One region of the Alteromonas sp. ABV2_168 genome, then DNA from elsewhere that is predicted to be linked to it. Evidence: predicted binding sites of a transcription regulator. Region 1 holds the regulator's gene; the other holds the start of a gene.
What was found. Region 1 encodes ArgR, which controls arginine synthesis, uptake and breakdown. Its sites were predicted from a motif close to ANTGAATANNTATTCANT; they were not measured.
Positions count from the first base shown of each region.

Region 2: gltB (glutamate synthase large subunit) is a predicted target of ArgR. The motif match lies at 3,347-3,364, and genes of this name have one in related genera.

Region 1 covers NZ_JBSWYQ010000012.1:35,544-51,083, forward strand. Annotated here, with positions in the region: gene fabV (enoyl-ACP reductase FabV) at 1-511, opposite strand, end outside; gene ACXAH4_RS16895 (FKBP-type peptidyl-prolyl cis-trans isomerase) at 658-1,278, opposite strand; gene ppc (phosphoenolpyruvate carboxylase) at 1,512-4,136, shown strand; gene ACXAH4_RS16905 (DUF2271 domain-containing protein) at 4,219-5,625, opposite strand; gene ACXAH4_RS16910 (calcium-binding protein) at 5,622-6,536, opposite strand; gene ACXAH4_RS16915 (DUF4198 domain-containing protein) at 6,547-7,335, opposite strand; gene ACXAH4_RS16920 (TonB-dependent hemoglobin/transferrin/lactoferrin family receptor) at 7,531-9,906, shown strand; gene ACXAH4_RS16925 (PepSY-associated TM helix domain-containing protein) at 10,049-10,648, shown strand; gene ACXAH4_RS16930 (NADPH cytochrome P450 oxidoreductase family protein) at 10,661-11,983, shown strand; gene mdh (malate dehydrogenase) at 12,121-13,059, opposite strand; gene argR (transcriptional regulator ArgR) at 13,285-13,749, shown strand; gene ACXAH4_RS16945 (efflux RND transporter periplasmic adaptor subunit) at 14,007-15,179, shown strand; gene ACXAH4_RS16950 (efflux RND transporter permease subunit) at 15,179-15,540, shown strand, end outside.
Region 2 covers NZ_JBSWYQ010000009.1:223,266-238,805, forward strand. Annotated here, with positions in the region: gene ACXAH4_RS14740 (PH domain-containing protein) at 1-425, opposite strand, end outside; gene arcB (aerobic respiration two-component sensor histidine kinase ArcB) at 434-2,794, opposite strand; gene gltB (glutamate synthase large subunit) at 3,533-7,999, shown strand; gene ACXAH4_RS14755 (FAD-dependent oxidoreductase) at 8,017-9,432, shown strand; gene ACXAH4_RS14760 (hypothetical protein) at 9,621-9,980, shown strand; gene ACXAH4_RS14765 (DUF2726 domain-containing protein) at 10,144-10,731, shown strand; gene ACXAH4_RS14770 (5'-methylthioadenosine/adenosylhomocysteine nucleosidase) at 10,892-11,587, shown strand; gene ACXAH4_RS14775 (cobalamin biosynthesis protein CobD/CbiB) at 11,602-12,555, shown strand; gene ACXAH4_RS14780 (rhodanese-like domain-containing protein) at 12,672-13,082, shown strand; gene ACXAH4_RS14785 (DUF2721 domain-containing protein) at 13,155-13,544, shown strand; gene ACXAH4_RS14790 (GNAT family N-acetyltransferase) at 13,541-14,128, shown strand; gene tyrS (tyrosine--tRNA ligase) at 14,224-15,426, opposite strand.

The DNA.
Region 1 (15,540 bases):
TGTCGTAGGTTTTAGTGGTATACGCCTGACCAACAGGCTTGAGCGTAGACTTATAGGTTTCGCCTGAAACAGGATCGGTACGGCGGGGAGATGCCAGTGAATAAATGACCAGATCCACAGAACCCAGGTCTGCCTTAATTTGCTCAATCACCTGCGCCTTCATTTCGTCAGAGAACGCATCGCCATTTAAGGTTTTCGCGTACAGTCCGTTACTCTCTGCCTGCTGATGAAATGCAGCAGTGTTATACCAGCCAGCAGTAGCTGTTTTACGCTCAGACGGCTCTTTTTCGAAACAAACACCTAAGGTTTTAGCACCATAGCCAAAGGCGGAAGTGATCCGCGATGCCAGACCGTACCCTGTTGAACAACCGATCACTAAAACATTTTTCGGGCCTTCACCCGCAACGCCCTGCTGGCGAACGTATTCAATTTGCTCAGCTACGGAAGCTGCACAGCCTGCCGGGTGCGCATTTGTACAGATGAAGCCTCTGACTTTAGGCTTGATAACCATAGTAGTTTTTCCTTTATTAATTGTGCGCGTATTGTAATAGCGTCTGTCGGGATAACAACTCTGAGCAGATCCAGCTCTGAATTATTAAAGAGAAAAGTCGTCAAAGATGCAAAGAGCGGCAGTCCGGTGACTGCCGCAGCAGGCAGTTAGCCCAGAATATCAAGCAGTTCTACATCAAATACTAATGTAGAGTACGGTGCAATTGCGCCACCTGCACCTTGCTCGCCGTAGGCCAGCTCGTAAGGAATATACAGTTTCCACTTAGAGCCAACAGGCATCAGCTGCAGTGCTTCAGTCCAGCCACGGATAACACCGTTCACCGGGAACTCAGCAGGCTGACCGCGCTTGTAAGAACTGTCGAAAACAGAACCGTCAATCAGTGTACCGTGGTAGTGAACACGCACGTTGCTGTCAGCAGCAGGCTTGTCGCCTTCACCGGCTTCGATGACTTCATACTGCAGGCCGCTTTCAGTCACAGTGACTTCTTCACGCTCGGCGTTCTTTGCCAGATAGGCTTCACCTTCTTCGATTACCGCTTTGCTCTGCTCAGCTTTAGCAGCCTGCATACGCTGATGGATTTCACCGAACGCATTACGCAGGGTATCGGTGTCAACCTGTGCAGCCTGGCCGTTAAACGCATCGCTTAACCCTTCTACAACTGCTTCTAGCGCAAGGCCTTCGAATGGGTTAGATTTAAGTTGCTCTCCCATTTGGAAACCAACACCGTAACTTGCTTGCGTTTCTACGCTGGTATATTTATCGGTCACATTGACTCCTGAAATTAAATTACAAGATTTGTTTATTTTTTGGGCTAATTATGACTACATTGAAGGCCAAGAAATAACCTGCCGGCAAGTTTATCATATCGGGCTGCAACATGCTTGGGGCTTGGGATTTGTTAAATGAACTTTTCATTAAGGTTTAATTTATAACTCAAAGTGGTTAGACAAGTTTAACAATTTTGAAGTAAGGTTATGGGCATATACAGTAGGAGGATGCTATGCAATCACACTATGATGCCGAACTGAAAGACACAGTCCGGTACTTGGGAAAAGTCCTTGGCGAAACCATTAAAGCTGAACTAGGTCAGGAATGGTTAGACCGCATTGAGACCATCAGAAAAGATGGTCGTTCTTCATTTCAGGGCGATGCAACCCGTAGCGAAAATCTGAAAGAAATTTTCAAAAATCTGACGGATTCTGATCTTTTGACGGTCGGACGAGCTTTCGCACAGTTCCTGACATTAGGTAATATTGCCGAGCAGGAATACAACAGTGCAATGAGTGTTGATGCATCTATGGATGCATTGTTCAAACACCTCGATAAAGCTGATCTGTCAGTTGAAAACGTACAAAAAGCAGTGTCGAAGCTGAACATCGACCTGGTACTCACGGCTCACCCGACAGAAGTGACCCGCCGTACGCTAATCCATAAACAGAAAGAACTTGCCCAATGCCTGCAAAGCATTCACCAGGAATCTCTGGATGATCACGAGCGTACGCGTATTGAAACCCGTATCGCTGATCTGATTAGTCAGGCATGGCATACCGAAGAAATCCGTTCAGTTCGTCCGACACCTGTTGATGAAGCACGCTGGGGTTTCTCCGTCATCGAAAACTCTTTGTGGGAAGCCGTACCGGATTTCCTCCGTGATCTGGATGAGCGCTTAAAAGCCGATTACAACGTTAGTCTGCCGCTGGATGCAGCACCTGTGCACTTCAGCTCCTGGATGGGTGGTGACCGTGACGGTAACCCGTTTGTTACCGCAAAAGTAACTGAGCAGGTTCTGCTGCTGGCCCGTAAACGCGCCGCAAAACTGTTTGCCTCTGACCTCGACCGCTTACAGGTCGAACTGTCCATGTTCGATTGCAGCGCTGCCCTTCGTGAAGAAGTGGGCGAAGAAGCTAACGAACCATACCGCGCTCTGTTGCGTCCGCTGGTTCGCCGCTGTGGTGCTACCCGCGACGGTATTGCAGATTATCTGTCCGGCAAAAAAGTCGACCAGTCTGACTGGGTACAACATAACGATGAACTGCTGAAGCCTCTGTTACTGTGCTACGACTCACTGGTTGAGTGTGGCATGAGTGTAACCGCCAACGGTTTATTGCTTGATACCATCCGCCGGGTGAAATGTTTCGGTATTCACCTGCTGCAACTGGATGTGCGCCAGGACTCTGAGCGTCATGCTGATGTATTCAGTGAAATCACCCGCTATCTGGGTCTGGGTGACTACGCGCAGTGGAGTGAAGCTGACAAACAGGCATTCCTGTTACGCGAACTGAGCTCGAAGCGTCCGCTGTTCCCTGCCGAGTGGGATGCGTCTGCCGACGTAAAAGAAGTGCTGGATACCTGTAAGGTTATTTCCCAGCACGGCAAGGAAGGCTTCGGCATTTACATCATTTCCATGGCCAGTGAACCGTCTGACGTTATGGCTGTGCAGTTGCTGCTTCAGGAAGCCGGTGTAGACTGGCCAATGCCGGTGGCGCCGTTGTTCGAAACGCTGGACGATCTGAACAACTCTCCTGCCGTCATGCGTAAGCTGCTGTCTATCGACTGGTACCGTGGCTATATCAAAGGCAAACAGTTTGTCATGATTGGCTACTCTGACTCAGCAAAAGATGCCGGCGCACTGGCAGCGGGCTGGGCACAGTACGAGTCTCAGGAAGCGCTGGTAAAAGTGGCGGACGAATTTGAAACCACACTGACCCTGTTCCACGGACGTGGCGGTACGATTGGTCGTGGTGGTCTGCCTGCACACGCAGCTATTCACTCTCAGCCTCCGGGCTCGTTAGACGGTGGCTTCCGTGTGACTGAACAGGGTGAAACCATCCGTTATAAGTTCGGTATGCCTAAACTGGCGAAGCAAAGTCTGGGCATTTACGCATCAGCCATTATCGAAGCGATGCTGTTCCCGCCACCGGAGCCAAAACCGGAATGGCGAGAGCTGATCACCAAGATGGCAGCAAATGGTCGCGATAACTATCGCGGTACCGTTCGTCAGGACAAAGACTTTGTGCCGTATTTCCGTGTTGCTACACCCGAACAGGAACTGGGTAAGTTACCTTTAGGTAGTCGTCCTTCCAAGCGTAAGCCGCAGGGCGGGATTGAAAGTTTGCGTGCGATCCCGTGGATTTTCGCCTGGGCGCAAACCCGTCTGGTTCTGCCGTCATGGCTTGGCGTAATGCGCGCCATCGATGCCGTTAAAGCGGATAGCGACCCGAAAGTGGTTGAGGAAATGTTCGCTGAATGGCCATTCTACCGTTCCCGTCTGTCTATGCTGGACATGGTATTCAACAAAGCCGATCCGCGAATCAGTGAAGCCTATGATGAGCGTCTGGTACCTGCGGAACTGAAACACTTCGGTAAAGCACTGCGTGATGAGCTGCAGGAAAGTATTGACTCGCTGCTGAGTCTTACAGGCCAGGAAAGCATCATGGATAAAGATCCTATGGGTAAAGAGTCCATGAACATCCGCGCCGGTTACTTACAGCCTCTGCACTATCTGCAAATTGAGTTACTGGAACGTATCCGTGCCGCCGGTGACGACGCGCAAAACCCTGTGCTGGAACGTGCCATGATGGTAACCATCGCAGGTATCGCAATCGGTATGCGGAACACCGGTTAATCCGCCGTCGGCGGTGCCAAATGCAAAAGCCGTCATTATGACGGCTTTTTTGCTTCTGTTGCGGCTTGTCCGCCACACACACTTACAACGATACGGTTATGTCACCAATCTCCCCTTTACCGGCTGTATGGAGGGGCTGCTTGATCAGGGCATCCAGGTCCAGCGGGATTTTCTGATAGTTACGACCGCCATCTTCTCTTGCAACTTCCACATTCAGCACAAGCTTCTTATCCGTTACCGGCCTTCCCTGTTCGTCAAATCCGTCCCAGTGTACGTGCAGAGGCTTGTTCTTGCGGGTCGCACCGGCAAAACCGTCAATGAAATCTTCATGTGTACGTCCAATTTTACGCCACCACACTCTTAATTCTGTCAGCCAGCGCTGGCTGTCTCCGCGAATTAATAAGCTTTTCACCAGCTGAGCATCTTCACCGGTAAGCCATACCGACGCATAGGGACCATGATAATTACTGACATTAAAACGGGGCAGCGTCACATCGATATCCAGCGCAGTCACACCGGCATCATCCTTCCCCCGCCAGAAGGCAAAGTAACCGTCTGACGTATTCACCCTGCCTTTCTTATCAGTGGTTTTTACCAGCACATCCTGTTTGTCGCTGAGTAAATCCTGCATCTGTGTCGTTGTGGTTATCACCGCCAGTTGAGCGGCCAGAGCCGCATCAAACACATTTTTCGCCACCACATGAGACGTTAAACCGGAGGAAGGCCAGCCATCACTGCTGTCCAGCACGCCGGCTTCCTTTGCTCCGGCAACAACCTTTCTCGTGACAGTATTTATGACCGTGCCGGAAAAGGGTTCGTTATGATCAGCCACAGGTTCACCAAATAGCATACGGTCCTGCGGCGACGCCCCGTAAAAGGACACTGTATCGTTCACCTGAACGGAAAACGCAGCCCCGGCACCGGCTTTCTCAGTGAGATAACCGGAAATCCGGTTAACCATCAGCGCATCACCAATAATGCCTGTGTTCCAGAATGGTCCGTCAGGCATAGCCTGCGGCATGGTAAGTTGTGCCGGCGCAGTTAATGACACTGCCGTAACTCTGGATGCTCTCGCCAGTTTCCGTGCATCCCGCCGTTCCAAAGACTCGTTCCCGGCAACATACTGCACCCAGTAACGGTACAGCGCACCATTACGGCAACTGACTTTCCCTTCAGTCAGTTGAAACCAGGCTTCACATTTCGCGATGCCCTCATACAACCAGGATGGCAATTCATGCGTTCCCCCGCGGGAGAGTTTAGTCAGTAAGCTGCCTTGCGGGTTTGTAGCCTCTGCTGTGTCGTGCACCAGTGCATTCAGCGCTTCCTGCTCAACACTTGCATGGCCACTTTCCATGATAACCGTGACGTCGTAACCGGGCTGCTGAATGTGGAAAGATTGCTTTGCCGGCTCAGGTTGAGCTGAACCGGCGGCCTGAACAGTTGCCGCTGTCCAGGCACTCAGAAGGCAGATAATGAAGCGACGTTTCATGGATTACTGACACTCGCAGTTTGCGTTGCCTTGTCGTCATTATCATTGCTTTCACGTTCAAATACCGGAGCCGGATCGTCGATGGTGATGAAACCATCACCGGTGGTATCGTAACGGCTGAAAGAACGGAAGCCGGACTGCATGTATTCGTTAAATGTCATATGCCCGCTTTCGTCTTTGTCCAGTACACCAAAACGCACGTAAGTTTGTTTTACCTGTCCCTCATAGGTTTTTTCATACTGCGCGTCCAGACGGTCTTCAAACTCCAGCACATATTCCTGCTCAGTCAGTACCTTATCGCCATTCTCGTCAGTGCGGGCAAATTGCTCATCTCTGACAGCCTGAAATTCAGCCTTATCGACTTTGCCGTCACCATTGGTGTCATATAAATCCATGAAGCCTTTGATATTATGTGTGGTCGGCATGCGCAACATGGGGCGCTGCTCCAGCTTTGGCTTGTCATCACTGTCTGCACTGCGGCCTTCGCGTACCGGGTCAGGATCAGAGGCCAGGATCAATCCGTCTTTATTCTGATCCATGAAGTCAAAGCCCCGACCGCCCACTGCATCCATTTCAGCTTTGGTGATTTGTTTATCGTCATCTTTGTCTATGGCGTTGAAGCGAATATGTGTCTGTTTCACCGATGCTTTTCTGTCAGCCGCCATGCGTGTTTTCATATGACCTTCCCACTCGTAAACATACTCATCTTCTTCGATGGTACCGTTGTGGTTGGTATCCGTTGCGGCAAAGCGCTGTCTGCGGGCATCAACAAATTCTTCCAGAGACAGCTTTTCGTTACCATCCAGATCGTAGGTTAAAATAATACCGCTGGCACTGTGAGGGGCGGCCAGTGGGCAGGTGCAGCTAAGCAGGGTTAAAACTGTAGCGATAAAAGAAATACGTGTTTTCATGATGGGCTCCTTAAAAAGCTTCTAACGTTAACGTGGTTGTGTAGCTGTAAAGCGGTACCGCTTCGCCTTCCGGTGCGGCTTCTTTCACGCGGACCTGCAGCAAGTACAATCCCTGTTTATCCAGGGTGGCCGATGCAACACCTTTTGAGTTGGTCGTTAACTTTTGAAAATCTGCTTCTTCGCTGAACTGATCATTGGCGAAATACACCGTTACCGTCTGCTCAGCCAGTGGTTTGCCTTCGTACTGCAGGGTGAATTCAAACCGGTCTCCCGCAAACAAACCATTAGGATGGGTCGCTGGCACAATCTCCAGTCCTTTACCCGTGCCGGCTAATACTTTTTCAGTAGGGCCTTTCTTCGTTACATAGGCAACCGCGCTGGTCACCGACTGAAAGTGCTCTGTCAACACAGCCCCTTCCGGTAAAGGTTCTTCATTTCCTCTCACCGAACCGCGCTCACCATTCAAATCGTAAACGCGAAAAATCGCCCCCAACCGCTTACCGGTGGAAAACTTATAGGTCCCTTCCTGTTCCAGTGTCTGTTCAAGGACATTACGGGTTTTCAGATTCACCACCGTTTCTACCGGTACGATACTGCCATCGGGTTGCTCAACCTCGAAAGGTGCATTACTGATGGCCACTTCGGGCACAAAAAACTGCTCTGCGAATGACGCATCCAGGGTCATCGAGTCACGGCTAACCGGCTCAAAACTAAGCGGTTTCAGGTAAGGAGTGTGGGCGTTCGCTATGGGTGCAAGCATCATCATTGTACTTGCCAGTGCTAAGGATTTTATTTTCATTTTTTAGTACTTAGGTTGTAAAAAGTTTCCCGATCTTATTGCAAATGGGAATTGTTATCAATATCATCCTCAATCAAATCTGAGCGGCGATAGTGTTAAACACCTTTTCTGCGCATCGCATAACTCTCCTTTTTTCGCCACTTAGATCTAAATACTAATTATTTGCACTTTTATTAATATTGCACGGAGCCACTCATGAACTTCAAACGGTCAGCCCTGTTTTTTGCAGTCACGGCGATCTTGTCTGGTAATGTTTTCGCACAAGAAAAAGAACAACTCGCCACAACCAAAGTACAGAGCGAAGACAGTAAAGAAATGACATCCACTGCGGTTACTCTGGATGCTAAAACGCTGGCAGAACAATCAATTACCAACATCGAAGATACCGCCCGCTATGAAGCCGGCGTTCAAATTAATGATTCGGGAAACCGCTTCGGTGATGACGGATTCAATATCCGCGGTCTGGAAGGCGATGCTGTTGCCGTATCCGTAGACGGTATCTCTCAGGGTGAAACCCTTAACCCGTCAAGCTTTGCGGCTTACGGTATGTTCGGTTCGAGCCGTGGTCAGGTAGAACTTGAACACGTTAAAACCGTAACAATTTCGAAAGGTCCAAGTGCTGTCGCAAACGGCTCAGGCGCACTGGCCGGGGCAGTAACCTATGTCACTAATGATGCCGCAGATTTTCTGCCTGTGTCCGGCGATGCAACCGGCGGCAGAGTCAAAACCGGTTTCGATTCACGTTCAAACGAATGGTTGATCAACGGCTCTGTTGCAAACCGTACCGGCAATTTTGAAAGCCTGTTGCAATACACCCGACGTGACGGCAATGAAACGGAAGCCCACAGCAACGGTGCAGATATTTCCGGACCTGCACGTGGACAGGCCGATCCGATGGATAACACTTCAGATGCCGTGCTGCTGAAGCTGGCCTATAACTTATCTGAAGATGCACAAATTGGTGTGGTTTACGAAAAAACTGACCGCTCTTCAGATGGCACGCCGTTATCCCGTGAACCGGCTGAAGGTGAAACTGCCAGCTATTACAATTTCAGCAGTAATGACGAAAATAACCGCGAGCGCGCGGGTATTTTCTATAAACAGGACAATGCCGGTAACCTTTTCTTCGACAGCATTGAAGTGAAAGCAGATTATCAACAACTGTACACATCCGGCCTGACCTCTTTTCTTTACTCAAGCCAGGGTGCCGTGATCCTTCGTCAGGAAGATCGCAGCTTTGAACAGGATTCCACCAGTCTGAAAATCGACCTTAAAAAGTCGGTTGAGGGAGATATCAACCATGACTTTGCTTATGGTGTGAATTATCAATCTGTGTCTGTAGAAAACATCATGTATGACCGCCGCTACGATGGTGAAACCACCAGCGACCCGGTACTGGATGGTTACCCTATTCTGGATCAGGGCTTTGTTCCTGCATCAGATAAACATGTCCTGTCTGTGTATGCTGCCGACACCATGGCACTGAACGAAGTAGTAAAACTGTATGTAGGTGCACGCTACGACAAAACAGACTATGAGCCGGAATTAAATGACAGTTTTTCCGATCCGCTGGGCCAGAGCGTTTCCGATGCACAATTTAACGCTCTAATCGGTGAAGTAGGATTAAGCTATGAATTCATACCCGGTCAGGAAATTCAGGCAAAAATCAGTCAGGGCTATAAAGCACCGACGCTGCAGGAACTCTATTTTGGTACTAACTCCGGCGAAGAAATTACGGATACAGTTACCGGCACGGTTTATCAGGACATTGACGAAATATCGAATCCGAACCTGGATGCGGAAAAGTCTGTTAACTATGAAATCAGCTACCTGGCTCAGTTCGAACGAGGCTTTATCAGCCTGAGCGCGTTCAGAACAAACTATACAAACCGCATCCAAAGCGAAACCTTTTCTACCCCTTACGATGCTGAAGTAAATATTGAGACCTGCAGTTACTACACCGGTACCTGTACAAGTGAAGTACTGACAGAAGACGTCTATACCCAGGCACAGAACTCCGGTGAAATAAAAGTTGAAGGGATTGAATTCAGTGCCTTTTATTTATTCACAGACAACATTACCGGTCGCCTGACGTATTCTGCCCTGGACGGTGAATACCTGTCTGAATACACGCCGGCCAGCGAGGGTGATTTCGACTTTTATGATAAAGGAGATGATCTTGAGACGCTGGCACCTGATTCTGCGACGGTGAGCGTTGGTTACCTTTCAGACGAGCGCAACTGGGGTATTAAAGCCCACATGGTTTATTCAGCCGGAATGGATGAGTCTGATCAGAAGAGTTTCACCTCGCTGAACAACGGCAGTGGCCCTTTCTTCTACCCGCAAAGCTATACCGTGTTTGACCTCACAGGTTTCTATGCGATCACAGAAAACCTGACACTCACAGCGGCTATCTACAACCTGACAGATAAGGAGTTCTACAACTGGGGTGTTGTGGACAATCTTCGCTCAGGTAATGGTGGTTTCTTCTCAGGTGTCAGCGGTACCGGTTACCAGCGGTTCTCTGAACCGGGACGAAGCGCAAGTGCCTATATCACTTACACTTTCTGATAAGCAAATTACTCTGATATGACGATAACCGGCCTGCTATGCGGGCCGGCTTCACTTCAAAAAATAATAATTCCCATTATCATATCCCTATCCTGCTTTGAATTATGTTACAAAGCCTGTATTCCCGAATTAGAGTAACACTATGCGATTTTCCCTTGGCAGTGCCCGGCAATGGCACTGGATCTCAGCCGCCATCTGTATAATTGGCATGTTCATGTTCGCCATAACCGGTATCACGCTTAATCACGCGGCGGATATTGAAGTCGCCCCGCAGGTAAGAAATGTTGAGGCGGAATTACCGGATCATGTGCTGTCTGATATCAGTGAGTTGCCTGAAGGCTCTGTCGCTCTGCCCGCTTCATTAAGAAATTGGCTGGCTGACGCTCAGCGCATCACGCCGCCGTCAGATAAGGAAGGAGAATGGGATGGTGTTGAGCTGTATGTTTCCTGGCCCGGTCCCGGTCAGGATCACTGGTTGTCGGTGGATACCGAAATGAGTGAATTAGTGTACGAAGGCTCAGATCGCGGCTGGATAGCTTACTTTAACGATTTACATAAAGGCCGGAATACCGGCACAGTGTGGCAATGGTTTATTGATATTTTTTCTGTGGTAGTGATTATTTTCACCGTCACCGGACTGCAATTACTGATTAAACAGGCGCCGCACAAAGCGTCAACCTGGCCGGTAACGGCACTGGGTTTCCTCATCCCTGTTTTTATTATGCTGGTTTTTATTCATTAAGGTATTCTGGTTGTGACCGAGTTTGAACGTCTGCTGACGGGTCTTTTTATGGTAGCGGCCTACACCCTCTGGGTTGGCTATCTGTTCTGGAAAAACAAAGGGAAGAACTTGCTGAGGCAGCACACTCAGGAAAGCAACATTGTGATTGCCTGGGCAAGCCAGACAGGTACCGCACAGGCACTGGCAAAAGCATATGCTGCAAACCACAGTGAATTTAAACACGGTGTGCTGATGCCATTATCAGCCATCACACCGGAGCGTTTGAAAGAATTCAAAAGGGCTTTATTTGTAGTAAGCACTTACGGTCATGGTGAGCCGCCCGATAACGGACGTTCATTTTTTAAAGCCCTGAACCGCACCCGCAGGAACGAAACTGAATTATCTCATCTCGAGTATGAAGTCGTCGCGCTGGGAGACAGTAAGTATCCGCATTTTTGTGCTTTCGGCGAACATATTGATAAGCGGTTGAATGCATTGGGTGCAAGCCCCGTTGCACCACTGGTTAAGCTTGATCACAGTAAAGGTGAAGAGACTGCCGCACTGGCACAATACTCATCTGCAAATGTGGCTGTACCCGCGTATGAGGATTTCACGCTTATCCGCCGGCGACAACTCAACAGTGGTCCCCGTCACCCGCTTTTTGAAATCGATCTGTACGCCGGGCACAATGTTCAGCAATGGCAAGCCGGTGATATTCTTGATGTACTGCCTTTGAATACATCAGGGGAAATCGCCCGCAGCTATACTATCGCCTCTGTAAGCAGCGAAAGTAACATCATTAAATTGATTATAAGGCTGGCGATAAAAGAGGACGGCAGTCAGGGCCTGGCCTCAGGGTGGCTGACACAGCAGTTGAAGATTAACAACACAGTTAAAGCTAAGTTGCATGTAAACCCCGCATGCCACCTTACACTTAACAACAAACCACTACTTCTGATAGCTGCCGGCAGTGGACTGGCAGGTATTCGTGCTCAGTGGATGCAGGCAGCAGAACAGCAACATACAGCACCGGTCTATGTACTATTCGGTGAACGCACACGGGAACATGATGACATCCTGTCAGAAGTTATTCCTGCACAGGCGCTGAACGCAGCCAATGTTAACGTGAAACGGGTATTCTCACGTTGTCCGGACCATCCCATGTATGTGCAACAAGCACTGCAACAAAGCGAAGATGCGCTGCGTGATGTGGTAAACAATGACGGCCAGATATACGTTTGTGGCAGCTACGATGGTATGGGTGAAGGCGTACACCACACATTAATCAGGATGCTCGGAGAGGAACAGGTGCAACAGTTAACCGACAGCCACCGTTATCACAGGGATGTGTATTAAGTCGCTCTGATATCGCTGTGGAACGCAGTCATCCTTAAATCATCCTGTACTTTCAAACAATTCATTCTGTGCCTGAAATCAGGGCATAAAAAAACCGGCTTTTGAAAGCCGGTTTTCAATGCATTATTGAAACGGGATTAGCCGTTTACGAATTCAACACCAATTTTGATGTCGCCACGCAGGCCTTCCAACATGTCGTCTTTCGCCTTTTGTTCGAAAGCGCTCAGCTCGCCGTATGGCAGAATTTCTTCAACGCCGTTAGGACCTAAACGTACAGGGTGTGCGAAGAATGCCGCGTCATCGCTGTCGTCAGTTTGTACATAGGTGTACTCAACAACGTTTTCACCTTGCATTGCAGCAACCAGAGACAGACAGAAACGTGCTGCAGCCTGACCCATAGAAAGCGTCGCAGAACCGCCGCCAGCTTTCGCTTCAACAACCTCTGTACCTGCATTCTGGATGCGTGTAGTCAGGCTTGCTACTTCTTCGTCAGTGAAAGAAACACCTTCAACCTGGCTCAGCAGAGGCAGGATAGTCGTACCGGAGTGACCACCGATTACAGGAACATGTACGCTTGATACGTCCAGACCTTTCAGTTCAGACACGAAAGTCTCAGCACGGATCACATCCAGAGTAGTAACACCGAACAGCTTGTTCTTGTCGTAAACGCCTTTTGCTTTCAGCGTTTCAGCAGCGATAGCAACAGTAGTGTTTACAGGGTTAGTGATAATACCAACACAAGCAGAAGGACAGTTATCAGCAACACCTTCAATCAGGTTCTTAACGATACCGGCATTGATGTTGAACAGGTCAGAACGGTCCATACCAGGCTTACGCGGAACGCCGGCCGGAATAAGAACAACGTCACAACCGGTAAGCGCATCAGCCAGATCATCTTTACCATGACCGGTAACTTTCACCGCGGTGGGGATGTGGCTCAGGTCAACAGCAACACCAGGAACAACTGGCGCAACGTCATATAACGCTAATTCAGAACCTGCTGGCAATTGTGTTTTCAACAACAATGACAGCGCTTGACCAATACCACCGGCAGCACCTAACACGGCTACTTTCATACCATTTCTCCTATGGAATAGTTACTCGTCAAAAAAACGGAGCGTCACAGTAAATCAACGCGTAAAAAAACTCAATCACCCAATGGTCTTATGCATGCATAATGGGTATAAGCCGCAAGATTATGCAATAATTTGAATGGATATGCATAAATATTGCTTAAATGTGATGACTACGGCACAATAATAGCGGTTTGTACCCTTAAACACCAAATACGACAGGAAAATATGGCTAACGTAAAACAAGAAAAGATGATCAAAGCCTTCAAAGAGATCCTGAAAGCAGAAAGCTTCGGGTCTCAGGGTGAAATCGTTGAAGCACTGAAATCACAGGGTTTTGATAACATCAGCCAATCAAAAGTGTCCCGTATGCTGAGTAAATTCGGCGCGGTAAGAACGCGAAATGCCCGCGGTGATATGGTTTACTGTTTACCACCTGAACTTGGCATGCCTACGGCGAAAAGTCCGCTTAAACAGCTCGTGCTCGACATTGTACACAATAATGTGATGGTAATCATAAGAACCAGCCCCGGTGCCGCACAGCTTATCGCAAGATTGCTTGACTCTCTGAGTCAGAAAGACGGCGTGCTGGGTACCATTGCCGGTGATGATACGATTTTTATCGCCCCGGCTGACGTCACCCGTATCGAAGAAATTCGTCAGCGCGTAGAGAACCTGTTCGAAAACGTCTGACACAGTTGCTATTGCACAAAGCACCTTTTCAGGTGCTTTTTTTATTCCTTCAGCATTGTACCCCCTTTGTAAATGGCGCGTTCATTCACGGCAAAAACGCCGGTGAATGAGTAAATTCGTCCCGCTTTTTCGCTAATCTGCCTTCTCATAAAACCGCGTTAACCCTGCCTTAACCCTCCTTGTCGATACACTCTGCTTCAGCAAACTGACGGGAAAGCGCTTAGTGCCGTCAGCTCCGGATTAAACAAGGAATCGCCATGAAGATCGCCACCACCCTCTGTGTTCTCACCAGCCTGCTTACCCTTTCAGCCTGCAGTGACACAACACAAAATCAAAGCTCTGCGCCCCGCGCCACCGCCGTTAGTGCAATTACCATAGCCACACAAACGTTCCCGATTACCCGCACGCTGCAAGGCCGTGTTGTTGCACAACAAACCGCTCAGATTAGGCCACAGGTCGGCGGCGTGCTCGAACAGCGTTTGTTTGAAGAAGGCAGTTTTGTAGAAAAAGGGCAACTACTCTATCAGATTGACGATTCAACCTATCGCGCCAGCGTAAACGAAGCCAAAGCAGACTTGGTGAGCGCCAAAGCGTCTGTGGAGTCAACCCGGCTTATTGATGAGCGCTACCAGAACTTATTAAAGATAGAAGGCATTTCCCAACAAGATGCCGATAACGCCCATGCAGACTATCTGGTTGCTCAGGCCTCACTGGCGAAAGCGCAGGCGGCACTGGACTCTGCCAACGTTAATCTTGCTTTCACCCGCATTACTGCACCCATCAGTGGCCGTACCGGTATTTCTAATGTGACCGAAGGCGCATTGCTTACTCAGGGCCAGGACACGGCGTTAACCACCATTCGCAAACTCGACCCGATTTATATAGATATGACAGAAACCAGCGAAGGTGTGCTTGAGCGCCGTGCCATGATGCAGCGTGAGGGCGTAACATCCGGCTCAAGTGATGTTATCGCCATGCTGGAAAACAATACTGAATATGATGAAACCGGCTCCTTCACTATGCATGAAGTAGCTGTTGATGAAGCCACCGGCTCTATTACCTTACGGGCGACTTTTCCCAATCCGGACGGCATTCTCATGCCTGGCATGTTTATCCGCACCAAAGTCACCATAGCGGTAGACGAAAACGCGATTCTTGTACCCCAGCAAGCCGTGCAGTTTGACAATAAAGGCAATGCTTTCGCCTGGGTAGCTTCAGGGAGTAAAGCAGTGAAAAGGTCGCTGACCTTACAGGAAGCCACCGGTAATAAATGGCTGACTGAGTCCGGCATCAAGGCCGGTGAAAAAGTGATAGTGGAAGGCATCGACGGTTTACAGGACGGCGCAGACATCACCGTTACTGAAGTCACGCTGAACGAAGATGGCAGAGTGGCAGCGCCGAAAGCAAAAAATCAGGAAGGAAATGAGTAATGTTCGCCCGATTCTTCATAGATAAGCCCGTATTCTCCTGGGTTGTCGCCATTATTATTATGCTGGCGGGAACCGCTTCCATACTCTCTTTACCCATTGCCCAATACCCTGATATTGCGCCGCCTACTGTGAGCATCAGTGCCAACTATTCCGGTGCAGACGCCCAAACCGTGGAGAACAGCGTCACGCAGGTACTGGAACAGCAGCTTACTGGTCTTGACGGACTATTATATTTTTCTTCCTCCAGCTCATCCAGCGGCAGTGCCAGTATCTCGCTGACATTTGAGCAGGGAACGGATGCCGATTACGCGCAGGTACAGGTTCAGAATAAAGTGCAACAGGTGAACTCCCGCTTGCCTTC
Region 2 (15,540 bases), on a different contig from region 1:
GTTGCCAGCCCGGCCAGCCTTTCCAGCGGTCCGCGCTTGAGCTCAATATGCTGTATGCGAAGTACCGGCTGGCTGGTGATGCTGCGGAATATCAACCCCTTGTGAACAGATAAATCCTGCTCTCTGAGTGAGAATTGCAACAACGGATCAGCAAGCCAGTGATAAACACTCAGCAGCCCCCATAAGGCTATAAGACCCGCCGTCACGAATGGCCAGGCAAATAACAGTCCTTCCGGCAATGTGACAAAAGGCTGAAAGCGGATGAAGTTTACGACCACCAGAAGGGTGATGAAGATTGCCGCCGCGATAGCAAGATTCAGTGTTCTGTAACGCGGCGACAAAGGCTCATAAACCAGCGTGTCCAGAGACGGCAGCTGGTCTGCAGAGACAACCGTATTTGAAAAGGCTTCACCTTCCGTGGTCATGCTTTGTATCAGTCCTCAATCATTTGTGAGTTAAGCCACTCTTGCAGTGCTTTCATGTCGTGAGCAACTGCCATCTGAAGCTCCTCAACCCAGTCATGCACATTTTGCCACCATGCAGGGTGATCCCCCTGCTGGATCTGATTGGCAATGCGTTGCACACGGGCAAGACCGACAGAGCCGGCGGCACCTTTTATTTTATGGGCCTGGGAACACACTTCGGACTTTTCGTCAGCACTCAGGCTTAACTGCAGAATTTCCATGTATTCCGGCATTTTATCCTGGAACACTTTTACGCTGGCACGGACCATATCTTCACCGATGGTATCCACCAGCATTTGCAGCAATTCAATATCCAGAATATTGGACAGCGCTTTGCTGTTGTCAGTTTTCTTAGGCTTGTTTTCCACTTCAGTATGCAGCGGTGCGGCCGGTTCAGCAAACAAACTGTTGAACACTTCAATCACACGGCTCTTCTTGATGGGTTTGGCGATAACGTCATCCATACCGTTTTGCAGGTACTCTTCACGCTTTTTAATCACGTTAGCCGTTAATGCCACCATCGGCGTGCCCATAACCAAATCTTCATCGCGCAGCGTGTTGGCCACGTCAAACCCTGTCATATCCGGCAACTGTATATCCAGCAGGATAAGGTCGTAGTGATTTTCCCGGGCTTTATCGATCGCTTCCTGACCGGTCATGGCCACATCGACTGTCTGACCTAATTTTTCAAGCAGCGCTTTTGCCACCATCACATTCAGCTCAATGTCTTCCACCAGCAGAATGTTAAGATCGGTCACCAGCAGTTTAGAAACCTGCATAGGACGGTTAGAAATCTGTAACGGCAGCTCAATTTCAAAGCGTGTGCCCTTGCCGACTTCAGACGTCACGCGGATATCGCCGTTCATCAAGTCGACCATTTGCTTACAGATTGCCAGACCAATACCGGTACCTGTTGCAGACTGATGATCCGGATGGTCTACCTGATAATACATGGCGAAGATTTTCTCAATTTCGCTGTCAGGGATCCCCACACCGGTATCTTCTACCACGTAGGTCACCACCGTCATATCGTCTTTTGCCGGGGTTGCCGACACACTCAGTTTCACATTCCCTTTCTGCGTAAACTTCACGGCATTAAACAGAATGTTCCACAGGATCTGACGCAGACGGGTACCGTCAACCTCCACCAGTTGCGGTAACGGCTCCTGAATATCGGTTACCAGCTCCAGCGATTTGTCTGCCGCTAACAGACGGATAATGCTGGACAACTCCTGGGTGAAATCACGCAGCGATACCGTTTTCAGGCTGAGCTCAAGTTTATCCCGGTCCAGCTTATCCAGATCGATGATGTCGTTGAATATATTGCCCAGTGTAATTGCGCTGGCATAAATAGTACTGACCCAGTTGAACTGCTCTTCACTCAAATCCGTGTCGCGCAGCATACGGCTTAAACCCACAATGCCGTTCAGTGGCGTTCGCAATTCGTGAGAAATCGTAGCAATGAAACGAGTTTTATCGGTACTGGCTTTCGCAGCGGCATTCTCGGCCTGTTTGCGCTCTGTCATATCCCGGCCAAAAGCCAGCAAACCTAAACGTGTGCCTTCGTTATCAAAAAACGGTACCCGCTTCATTTCGAAGTAACGGCGTTTTCCGTCAGCAAAGCGCAGCCACAACTCTTCGGTCATGCTGGCATTGGTTTCCAGCACTTCATGATCAGAGGCAACAATCTGGCGGGCCAGTTCTTCTTCAAACACATCATGTAAGGTCAGACCAACCAGCTCAGCTTCGGATTTGCCGGTGAGCATTTCCGCAATACGGTTACAGCCGGCAAAACGCCCTTCTTCATTACGGTAGTAAATCAGATCCGGTGAGGCATCAATGATAGAGCGCAGCAAGGTAGATAAGTGTCGTGCCTGCTGTTCTGAAAAAGATTTCTCTTCAATCTCTTTTTCAAGATCTTTAAACACCGCTTCACGGTCGTCCTGCGCTTTACGGCGCTGTTCCATCTCATGGTTAAGCTGGCGGATATTGCTTTGCAGTTCGCGGTTAAGGAATACATCTTCCTCACGCAAACGTTCCAGTTGGCTGACCACTTCTTTTAAATTAGTGCGGGAAGTTTCCAGTTGTTTAACCAGTTCACTTAAGAAGTAAAGCACCCAGGGGGCTGACATCATGGTAAGCACAACAGCGATAATAAAATCGTCAGGTTGAACCTCATTGCCCATGGTCACCCGGATGACGTATGAACCGCCAAGGGTGAAAACCAGCGTAACAACAACAAACAGCAAACTTAGTTTCAGTGTGCCAAAGCGCTTTATAAACTGCGCAAATTTTATCGCCCACGAATCATTTGGAGAATCTTGATGCATAACGAACGTACTGCAATTTCTAAATAACTAAACTTACAGCACTTATAACACGGTCGCGTTGGAAAACCCACAAATCTGCCTGCACGTTATACTAATTTGTGACACTGCGGTGACTATCCTGACATATTCACTGACGGGCAAAATTCGTCATAGCGATAATTCCCTTCATTTATATGGATACGCCCGGTGACTTTGCTAATGCTCCGGCACAGAGGTATATTAGATTTTATCTGGTCGGGCTTGGCGGGTTCTGACAGGTTGCCGTAAAAGTGATATTCATTCAGCCACACCCTGCATTTCCATATAAATAAACATTTTTTATGAATGATTATTCACAATTAACCTCTTATTCTTTTTTGAACTTTAGTATAAACATACTAATTTGATAAAAAAATGAGCGTTCAGCTCAAAATCCAATCAGCGGCGATTTAAAATTAAGATGTTGATTTAAAATGACTTTATGTAACTTATTCAAAATACATAAGGTCTTCACATTTTTATCATTTGATTTTATATGCCAATGTATGTATTTTGTACGGCCCGCTAGGCAATAGTGCATAAAAATGCGGTTAACGACTGGCGTCCTACTAATAATAATTAACGACATAAAAAGGCGCTTAGAGTATGGTGAAAACTGGCTCGTAAATAGACGTCTACACTAATGTTGCGATGCGTGTCCTGCGCGGAACACGATCCAACACATGCCTTGTCCAGTCGAAGGTTGAAGGAGTTTTTAAGATGAGTTTATATAATCCCAATGATTCCCGGGATAACTGTGGCTTTGGTCTTATTGCCCACACTCACGGGGAAGCCAGCCATAAACTGGTAACGACTGCAATCCAGGGCCTGGACAGAATGCAGCACCGTGGCGGTATTGCTGCCGACGGTAAAACCGGTGACGGCTGCGGATTGCTACTGCAAAAACCGGATGCCTTTTTTCAGGCTATCGCCGACGAGAACGGCTGGAAGCTGAGTAAGAAATATGCCGTAGGCATGATTTTTTTGAGTCAGGACGACACACTGGCACAAGCTGCCAGAGACATTCTTAACGAAGAGCTGGAAAAAGAAACACTGAATGTTGTGGGCTGGCGCAAAGTGCCGGTAAACCACGATGTATTAGGTGAACTGGCTCTGACCGGTGTACCGCAGATTGAGCAGGTTTTTGTGAATGCTCCTGCGGGCTGGCGTAAACGCGACGTAGAACGTCGTTTGTTTATGGTTCGCCGCCGTGCCGAGAAACGTCTGGAAAAAGACAAAGACTTCTATGTAGCCTGTTTATCCGGCTTAGTCACCATCTATAAAGGCCTGGTGATGCCGAAAGATCTGCCTGCCTTCTATGCAGATTTGGCTGACGAACGTCTGAAAAGTGCGATTTGTGTATTCCACCAGCGCTTCTCTACCAACACATTACCTAAATGGCCTCTTGCGCAGCCTTTCCGTTTTCTCGCGCACAATGGCGAAATTAACACGATCAAAGGTAACCGTGACTGGGCGATGGCCCGTACCGGTAAGTTCTCGACGCCTTTGATTCCGGATCTGAAAGATGCTGCACCTTATGTAAATACAACAGGTTCTGACTCATCTTCTCTGGATAACATGCTGGAATTATTCCTGGCGGGCGGCATGGACTTATTCCGTGCAATGCGTCTGCTTGTGCCACCAGCGTATCAAAATAACAAGACCATGGACGAAAGCCTGCGTGCATTCTACGAGTTTAACTCAATGCACATGGAACCATGGGACGGTCCTGCCGGTATCGTACTGACAAACGGTCGCCACGTTGCCTGTAACCTTGACCGTAATGGTCTGCGCCCTGCCCGCTACGTGATCACCAAAAATGGTTTCATCACACTGGCTTCAGAAGTAGGTATCTGGGATTACAGCGAAGCTGACGTGGTAGAAAAAGGCCGCGTTGGTCCGGGCGAAATGCTCGCCGTTGATACCTACAACGGTAAGATCTGGCGTTCCAATGAAATCGACGCAGAGCTGAAAGACCGTCACCCGTACAAAGAGTGGCTGGAAAAACACATCCGTCACCTGACGCCAATTGAGCAGATGGATTCTTCTGAATTAGGTAAGCGCGTCCTCGATGACGACACCATTGAGGTTTACCACAAGCTGTTCAACTACAGCTACGAAGAAATTCAGCAAGTGGTGAAGGTTCTGGCGAAAGATGGTCAGGAAGCTGTAGGTTCAATGGGTGATGATACGCCAATGGCCGTATTATCTTCCAAATCCCGCACTGTTTACGATTACTTCCGTCAGCAGTTTGCCCAGGTAACAAACCCGCCAATCGACCCGTTACGTGAAAATCACGTAATGTCACTGGCTACGTGTATCGGCCGCGAGCAGAACGTATTCAGCGAAACGTCAGGTTATGCTGACCGCGTACTGTTTTCATCTCCGGTACTGGTTTACACCGACTTGAAACAGCTGCGTGAATTTAACCCTGATAACTACTATTCAGAGAAAGTTGACCTGCAATATAAGCAGGAAGAGGGCTTGCGTAAGGCCATCGAACGTATCTGTAACGAAGTGGAATATCTGGTTAAACAGAAGCGTGCTGCATTCGTTATTCTGTCAGACCGCAACATCAAGAAAGACAGACTGACCATTCCTGCCGCTATGGCGACCGGTGCGGTGCATCGTCGTCTGGTTGAAAAAGCACTGCGTTGCGACGCAAACGTTGTGGTTGAAACTGCTTCAGCCCGTGACCCGCATCACTTTGCTGTACTCATTGGCCTGGGTGCAACGGCTGTTTATCCGTTCCTTGCCTATGAAACCATTGAGCAACTGTGCGAAAAAGGCGAGCTGACCTGCTCTGTCACAGACGCAGTATTGAATTACCGTAAAGGTATCAATAAAGGCCTGTATAAAATCATGTCAAAGATGGGTATCAGCACCGTGGCCAGCTACCGCTGCTCCAAGCTGTTTGAAGCCATCGGTATCAACAAAGATGTGGTTAACCTTTGCTTTAACGGCGTACCTTCACGTATTCAGGGTGCCGGCTTTGAAGATTTCGAACAGGATGCGATTAACCTTAACCGCATTGCCTGGCTGAAGCGTAAGCCTCTGTCTCACGGTGGTCTGCTGAAATATGTTCACGGCGGCGAGTATCACGCCTACAACCCGGATGTAGTGAAATCACTGCAAACCGCAGTGGTTTCTGGTGAATACAGCGATTATCAGGTTTATGCAAAACACGTCAATGAGCGCGCACCAGCGCACTTCCGTGACTTGCTGAAACTGAATTCGCCAAATGAAGCCATTGATATCAGCGAAGTCGAAGGGGCGGAAAAACTGTTCCCCCGTTTCGATACCGCAGCGATGTCTATCGGTGCATTGAGCCCTGAAGCCCACGAAGCGCTTGCCATTGCAATGAACCGCTTAGGTGGCCAGTCGAACTCTGGTGAAGGTGGCGAACACCCTTCCCGCTTCGGTACAGAAAAGAACTCTAAAATTAAGCAGGTGGCTTCCGGCCGCTTCGGTGTAACCCCGCACTATCTGGTTAACGCAAATGTTATCCAGATCAAAGTGGCACAGGGTGCAAAACCGGGCGAAGGTGGTCAGTTGCCGGGTGACAAGGTTAACAAGTACATTGCGCAACTGCGTTTCTCTGTACCTGGTGTAACCCTGATTTCACCACCACCTCATCACGATATTTACTCTATCGAAGATTTGGCTCAGCTTATTTTTGACCTTAAGCAGGTTAACCCTAACGCCCTGATTTCAGTGAAACTGGTATCAGAGCCGGGCGTAGGCACTATCGCTACCGGTGTAGCGAAAGCGTATGCTGACCTAATTACCATTTCCGGTTACGACGGTGGTACAGGTGCAAGCCCGCTGACGTCTGTTAAGTACGCCGGCAGCCCCTTCGAGCTGGGTCTGGCGGAAACACAACAGGCACTGATTGAAAACGGTCTGCGTCACAAAGTACGTGTACAAACCGACGGTGGTCTGAAAACCGGTCTGGACGTTATCAAAGCAGCCTGTATGGGTGCTGAAAGCTTCGGTTTCGGTACTGGCCCGATGGTGGCGTTAGGCTGTAAATACTTGCGAATTTGTCACCTGAACAACTGTGCGACAGGTGTTGCAACTCAGGATCAAAAGCTGCGTGAAGAACACTTCATCGGCTTGCCTGAGATGGTAATGAACTACTTTAAGTTCATTGCTCAGGAAGTGCGGGAAATTATGGCCGCAATAGGCGTACGTAAGTTTGATGAACTGGTAGGCCGCACTGATCTGTTGAAAGTTATCGACGGCATTTCAGCGAAACAAAACAAACTGGATCTGTCACCACTGCTGGCAACACCGGTTGAAGGCGAGCATACCCGTCTGTTCTGTTCAGAAACCACCAACCAGCCGTTGGATAAAGGTGAGCTGAATGCGAAGATTCTGGACGATGCCCGTAACGCTGTGCGTGAAGGCAAAGGTATCCGTTTAAGCTACCCAATCCGCAACACTGACCGTTCAGTGGGTGCCATGTTGTCTGGTGAAATCGCCAAACATCACGGAAACCATGATATGGAAGATGTGCCGGTTGAAATACAGTTTACCGGTACTGCGGGCCAGAGCTTCGGCGTATGGAACGCAGGTGGTCTGCACATGCGTATTGAAGGTGATGCCAACGATTACGTGGGTAAAGGTATGACTGGCGGTAAGCTGGTTATCTACCCGCCGAAGAACATCAGTTTCGATGCACATAACAGTGCCATCATGGGTAACACCTGTCTGTACGGTGCTACCGGCGGTAAACTGTTTGCTGCCGGCCGTGCCGGTGAACGTTTCGGTGTGCGTAACTCAGGCGTAACCGCCGTGGTTGAAGGTATCGGTGATAACGGTTGTGAATACATGACCGGTGGTATTGTTGCTGTACTGGGCCCGGTTGGCGTTAACTTTGGTGCCGGTATGACAGGTGGCTTCGCTTACCTGTACGACGAAAACGGTGACCTTGATAACCGCGTTAACCCTGAACTGGTTGAAATCATGGATATTGGCGACAAGGCCATTCTGTCAGAGCACTTACGAGGTCTGATTAACCAGCACTATGAAGAAACAGGCAGTGAACACTCATTGTCATTGCTGACGAACTTTGCTGAGTCGGTAAAACGCTTTAAGTTAATTAAGCCGAAAACCAGTGACGTTAAAAACCTGTTGGGCCACATCAGCCGTTCGAGTGACGAGCTGCGGATCCAGGCGCAATAAGAGAGGTAGGTGAAGTAATGGCTAAAAATGTATACCAATTTGTTGACGTTGAACGGATTGACCCGCCGAAAAAACCTATCATGGTGCGTAAGGGTGAGTTCGCTGAAATTTATCAACCGTTAACGCAATCTCAAACCGAAGGCCAGGCAGACCGCTGCCTGGACTGCGGTAACCCTTATTGCGAGTGGAAGTGTCCGGTTCACAACTACATTCCGCAGTGGCTGAGCCTTGCGAATGAAGGTCGTATTATTGAAGCGGCAGAACTTTCTCATAAAACGAACAGCTTGCCGGAAGTCTGCGGCCGCGTGTGTCCGCAGGACCGTTTATGTGAAGGTGCCTGTACGCTGAATGATGAGTTCGGTGCCGTAACTATCGGTAGTATTGAAAAATACATCACCGACACCGCCTTCGAAATGGGCTGGCGTCCGGATATGTCTGACGTAGTCTGGACAGACAAGAAAGTCGCTATCGTTGGTGCCGGTCCTGCAGGTCTTGCTTGTGCAGACATTCTGGTACGTAACGGTGTGAAGCCGGTTGTTTTCGACAAGTACGAAGAAATCGGCGGCCTGTTAACCTTCGGTATTCCTTCGTTCAAGCTGGAAAAAGACGTGATTAAACGTCGTCGTGAAATTTTTACCGAAATGGGTGTGGAGTTCAGACTCAATACTGAAATCGGTAAAGATATCGACTTCCAGGCGCTGCTTGATGAATACGATTCAGTGTTCCTCGGTATGGGTACGTACAAGTCCATGCAAGGCGGATTCGACAATGAGCACGTTGAAGGCGTTTTCGATGCCCTGCCGTTCCTGATTGCGAATACTAACCGCGTAATGGGGCTGGAAAAAGATCCTGCTGATTTTGTCGACATGAAAGACAAAACCGTTGTTGTGCTGGGTGGTGGTGATACCACTATGGACTGCGTACGTACGTCTATCCGTCAGGGCGCAAAACGCGTAATTTGTGCTTATCGTCGTGATGAAGAAAGCATGCCCGGTTCACGCAAGGAAGTACAGAACGCGAAAGAAGAAGGTGTGGAATTCGTCTTCAATGTACAACCGCTGGATATCGCGCTGACCGGTGAAGGCACTGCAGCCGGTGTTAAACTGGTTAAAACTGAAATGGGTCCGCCGGACATCAACGGTCGTCGTCGTCCTGTTGAGGTGGAAGGTTCAGAGCACGTGCTTGAAGCTGATGCGGTTATCATCGCCTTCGGTTTCCAGCCAAGCCCTGCCAGCTGGTTTGCTGACTACGGTATTATCCTGGATGAAAAAGGTCGTGTTATCGCCCCTGCCGGTGGTAAGTACGCTTATCAGACTGCTAACCCGAAAATCTTCGCCGGTGGCGATATGGTTCGGGGCAGCGATCTGGTGGTAACCGCCATTGACGAAGGCCGTAAAGCGGCTGACGGCATCATGGATTACCTCGGCGTGTAATACGGCTCAAAGCAAAAAACAAAAGCCACGGGATGAAAATTCCGTGGCTTTTTTCGTTTTTGAAGATCAGCCGCCGATACTTGAGTGCGTGCCGGTATACCTATGCTTTATTGCCGCTTCAGGGGTTCTTGCCTATAGTTTTACTCATCTGTTAAGCATCCATTCCGCTTAATGAAGGGAGAGTAAAAATGAACAAAAAGACGTGCAGTATGATTGCAGCGACTTTGCTGTGTACGGCTTCTTTATCTGTGGCAGCAGCCCCTGACACATCAGCCTGTCCGGCAGACTTTCACACGCTGACCATGCCGGATGACGCAAAGCAATGTCAGGTTTTCGACAGCGGATTGCCTGCGACACTGGTGTTTTATTCCGCGACACCACAGCAAACACTCATCGACTACTACACGGCGCAGTATCCCGGTATGCAGGTCGCAGCAACAGTACAGGGCAGAACGTTACTCACTGCTGCGAACGACAGTGTGCGGGTCATCATTTCCCCTGATCACGAAGGTTCTCAGGTAGATATGATGATTGTTAAGGCCAACTGAGACCTGTCAGCCTCCTCCCTGCTATCTGGTGCCGGACGATCTCCCGACTTTGCGAATTTCTAGCGGTCTGGCACTCCCTTTGCAAAATCCAGCTTGTTGACTAATTCACGACACAAAACGTCACTTTTTTGACGTATGTGATTTTGCTTTCGCGGGGATCAATATGGAACTGGCTATAATTTTAATGATGTTACTGATTGTGGTGGCTCTGGGCGCCATGAAATTGTCGGACAGCGGTGTAAGCTTTCCTTTTCGCAGTAAACCTCAGCTGTTCACACCGGTAGAACATAATTTTCTGAAACTGATTGAGCAGGCAGTGGGCCGTGAATTCCGCATCGTTTGCAGGGTTCGCCTGAGCGATGTACTGGCAGTAAGAGCAAAAGCCAGTAAAAAGCAGGGCTCCAGCGCCATGTCACGGGCGTCGTCAAGGCAACTGGATTACGTGTTGTGTGACCGCGACGACATGACGCCTGTTATGGCTATCGACCTTGTTTATAACGATGGCAAGAACAAATACAAATCCCAGCGCGACTTTTTTGTCAGCGGCGCGCTGGATGCAGCAGGATTGCCTCATGTGCGCATTAAGGTGAAAACCGGTTATACCACTGAAGAGATCCGCGAATGTATCGAAAGCAAGCTGGTGCCTTACCGCCGCAAACAGCAACGTATTGCACAGGCGCCGACGCTTAACCCTGCACCGAATAAACGCCCGACACGTCCGGTGCGTTCAAGCCGGGCAGCGGCTGCTTAATTTACCTTTTACTCTCCGGGTCGGTATTCTCCCCAAGGTACCGACCCATTTTCCCCTAATTTCTGTCAGTTTCTTCACTTTCATATTACCATTAACAATCATGACTTAACGGACCCGCGCACACCCAGTTCGCCGGGCGGTACATCGACGGAACATATTTATGAAAATCGGTATTCTTGGCGCAATGGATCAGGAAATTGCACTGTTACAGGCAACTCTGACAGATTGTGAAACCCGACAGTGGAAACATCTGACCTTTTACACCGGCACCCTGCATGGCGCTGAAGTCGTGCTGGTAAAATGCGGTATTGGTAAAGTTGCTTCAGCCCTTGCCACAACAGCACTTATCGAGCAATACACGCCTGATTATGTTGTTAATACCGGTTCAGCCGGCGGCTTCGATCCGGCGCTGAATATCGGTGATGTGGTCGTCGGCAGTGCAGTGAAATATCACGATGTGGATATTACCCATTTTGGTTATGAACTTGGGCAATGTGCCGGTATGCCGCCACAATACGACTGCGATCCCCGGCTTGTTGAAGCTGCTACCGCCGCGGCACAGGACATCACCCATATCCAGAACACCACTGGCATGATTTGTACCGGCGATTCCTTTGTCGGTTCAGATGAAGCGGCACAGAAAATTAAAGACACTTTTCCGGCAATGAAGGCCTGTGAAATGGAAGGCGCAGCCATCGGACAAACCTGTTTTATGCTGGAAACACCGTTTCTGGTGATCCGTTCTTTGTCTGATATCGCCGGCAAGACATCATCAGTGTCCTTCGAGGCATATCTGGAAACCGCAGCGAAGCACTCTGCTGAACTGGTTATGGGAATGATTGCCCGTCTGGCCTGAGCATAGTGTTAAGCATGGACGCCCTGCTCCACAGCCCCTTATTACAAAATCTCGCCCTGCTGTTGGTGGTTATCGCCATCGACAGCCTCTGGCGCTGGCCTCCCAAATACCACCCGTTAACCGTATTCCGCCTGCTGGCGGCCGGGATGGCGACAAAAGTAAAACCCAAATCCACTGACAGCCCTTCCCAACACCGGATATCCGGCGCACTGGGTGCCATTGTACTTATCGTGCCTTTCACTGTGCTTACCGGTTTGCTGGTTACCATGGCTGAATATCCGCTGTTTTTCGAAGCAGTCATTTTGCTCTGCGTCATGGACTTCGCTCAGGTGAGATGGCACTACAATGCTGTCGTCACCGCCCTTGGCAGAGAAAAGAAAGTCCTTGCCAGAGAAATGGTGTCCCACTTCGTCGCCCGCGACTGTGCTCGTCTGTCAGATATCGGTATTGCTAAAGCTGGCATGGAAAGTTTACTGCTCAGGTTCTGCTACCAGTTTTGCGGTGTGGTTTTTTGGTTTCTGATTGCCGGTCCGGTGGCAGCACTGCTGTATCGTCTGCTGCTCTTATTCAGCTGGCAGTGGCACTGGCGAAACCCCGGCTTCTACTGGTTTGCCCTGCCCGTTCGCAGGGTCACCCGGCTGCTCTCGCTGGTCCCTGCATTTACCGGTGCAATATTACTGGCACTGTCAACACATCCGGTTGCCGGATTTAAAGCGCTCTCACAGGCAAGATCCAGAGACAGCACCTCACTGCTGCTGGCGTTATGTGGCGGGAGCTTAGGGATCCGGCTGGGTGGCCCGGCCATTTACTCAGGGAATATGATCCGGTACAGCCGGGTCGGCGGCCACCGCGAGGTACGCTTTTCAGACATGACACATTGTCGTCAGGCTGTTACCAGAGCGGTTTTACTGCTGCTGGGGATCACTGTTGTGATCTTTTCTGCCCTGCACGCACTATATGCTTTTTAATACTGTGCAAACTGCCCGGGATGTAAAAGGGTTCTGCACGCCTTGTTCAAATAGTGTACACTGCACCGGAAACACAGGTTAAAACAGATATACGGAACATAGTGACGGATTACCTCATGCGCAAAATCATTGTTGTTTCTGCTCTTATTATCGTTGCCGTTGTTGCAACAACCTTTTACTGGCCAAAAGAAGCCGAAGCCGACGGATTCCGCTCAGTTCAGGCAACGCCTTTCATGCTGGAAAAAGTGAAAGCCGACGAGTGGTTACTCATCGACGTGCGTACTCCGCAGGAATACGCTGACGGCCATATTCCCGGCGCCATCAACATGCCTCACGAAGCCATCGGCGACTATGTGGAACAGCTGAATGATGCCAAAGACAAACCTATCATTATTTACTGCCGCTCCGGGCGTCGGGCGCAAATAGCAATGCAGATGCTGGAACAGAAGCAGTTCACCGGTATCAGTCACCTTGAAGGCGATATGCTGGGCTGGACAGAAGCCGGTTTGCCCGTAGAGAGAATGTGATTGCTTGCCTGTATGGCAGAAACCGGATTAAGCTGGTAGTATTCCGCGCTTTCATTTTAAGCAGATACGTCAATGCAGATAGATATTGCTACGCCGGCCATGTTGTTTCCGGCGATTTCACTGTTGCTCCTGGCTTACACGAACCGCTTCCTGACACTGGCAACGATAATCCGTAACTTTGCCCGTGAAAACCGCGACGAAAACACACAGGCGCAAATCCGTAACCTGCGCCAGCGCATTTTATTCATAAAACGCATGCAGATAGCCGGTGTTGTCAGCTTTTTCCTGTGTGTCTTATCCATGCTTGCCATTTACCTGACGTATCAGCTGGCCGGAAACTGGATATTCGCCTCCAGTCTGGTGTGTCTGATGTATTCATTGTGGATGTCTGTGCGGGAAATCCTGATCTCTGTTGAAGCACTGGATTTCCATCTGGATGGCATAAAAGATAATAAAAAATGAAAAACAATAAGCCATCAGCCAGCGATATTACTTACGTCCCCCTTGCGCCGGAGCACTTTGAAGGCGTGTTGTTATTAGGCAACCGCATTCAGGGTGACGGTTATCTGTCTCATTTCTCTCTGGAAGAAATGTATCATAAGGGCTGGCACGACAATATTAATGCCAGCTACGTTGCTCTGTACAACGGTGAGATCGCCGGATTCAGACTGACCTTTGCCCACTCCCACTGGCAGCCTGACGAATGGTGTTCTGTGGCAGAGTGGCCGGTGGATCCGTCACGGGTGTGTTATTTCAAATGTAATACGGTAGACGATCGTCTGCAGGGATGTGGCATTGGCAGCCGGTTGCTGGAAATCGCCACACAAAAAGCGAAGGAACAGGGTGCCCTGGCGGGCCTGGCGCATATCTGGCTGGGTAGTCCGGGTAACAGTGCCTTTCGTTATTTCAGTAAAAACGGCGGTAAACTGATTGCCAGACACCCCGGCAAATGGCGTTATGCTTCCATCCATGAAGGCTATGATTGCCCTGTTTGTCCCGGTTATTGTGAATGCGAAGGGGCAGAAATGATGATTGTATTTCCGTAATCAGCCACTGCCCGCTACGGTAAATACACATCAACAGCCATTAAAAAACCCGCAATCATGCGGGTTTTCTTATTTCTGCGGCGGACACCGGAAAATTATGCTGTCAGTGTAACTCTGGCAAACTTACGTTTACCCACCTGATACACGGCTTCACCGGCTTCTGTGATCACCAGACGGGTATCTTCGACTTTTTCACCGTCAATCTTCACCGCGCCCTGCTTAATCATACGCATGGCATCAGAGGTAGAACCCACCAGCCCCGCTTCTTTCAGCAGGTTACCGATGGCAATCCCGTCAGCTTCCATGGCAACAGACACTTCCGGCATGTCATCAGGGATGGCGTTTTTCTGGAAACGCTGAATAAAGTCCTGATGCGCACCTTCTGCTGCAGCTTCGTCGTGGAAACGGGCGATGATCTCTTTTGCCAGTTCAATTTTGATATCACGGGGGTTCGCACCGGCTTCAACCTTCGCTTTCAGTTCTGCCACTTCTTCAAGAGGACGGAAGCTCAGCAGGTCGTAGTAACGCCACATCAGATCATCAGAAATCGACATCACTTTACCAAACATATCGTTCGGCGCATCAGTAATACCGATGTAGTTATTCAGCGATTTAGACATTTTCTGCACGCCGTCTAAACCTTCCAGCAGTGGTACCATCACTACCGCCTGCTGGCTCAGACCGTTCTCTTTTTGCAGCTCACGGCCCATTAACAGATTAAAGCGCTGATCAGTACCGCCCAGCTCAACATCTGATTTCAGTGCAACAGAATCATAACCCTGAACCAGCGGGTACAGGAATTCGTGAATAGCGATTGGCTGACCACCATTGTAACGCTTTTTGAAGTCATCACGCTCAAGCATACGGGCTACCGTCTGGCTGGCCGCCAGTTTGATCATACCAGCCGCACCCAGTGCATCCATCCACTCAGAGTTAAAACGAATCTGCGTTTTCTCTTTATCGAGGATTTTGAATACCTGTTCCTGATACGTTTTAGCGTTTTCCAATACCTGTTCTTTGCTTAAAGGCTTGCGTGTCACATTTTTACCGGTAGGATCACCGATAAGACCGGTGAAATCACCGATCAGGAACACAACGTTATGGCCTAACTGCTGAAAGGTGCGAAGTTTATTAATCAGGACGGTGTGACCCAAATGTAAGTCTGGTGCCGTAGGATCGAAACCAGCCTTGATGGTCAGCGTCTTGCCTGACTTGAGTTTTTCAATTAACTCTTCTTCAGGCAGGATCTCATCCGTACCCCGTTTAATTTCAGCTAAAGCGGTTTGCCAATCGGTCATGCTCGTTCCACACTTATTACATTTACTGGGAAAATTTAATCGGGGCATTTTACGCATCCCAGTGAACCTTTGAAAGACTTGACCGTCAAAAATCGGCTTCCTGTGCGATCTAAT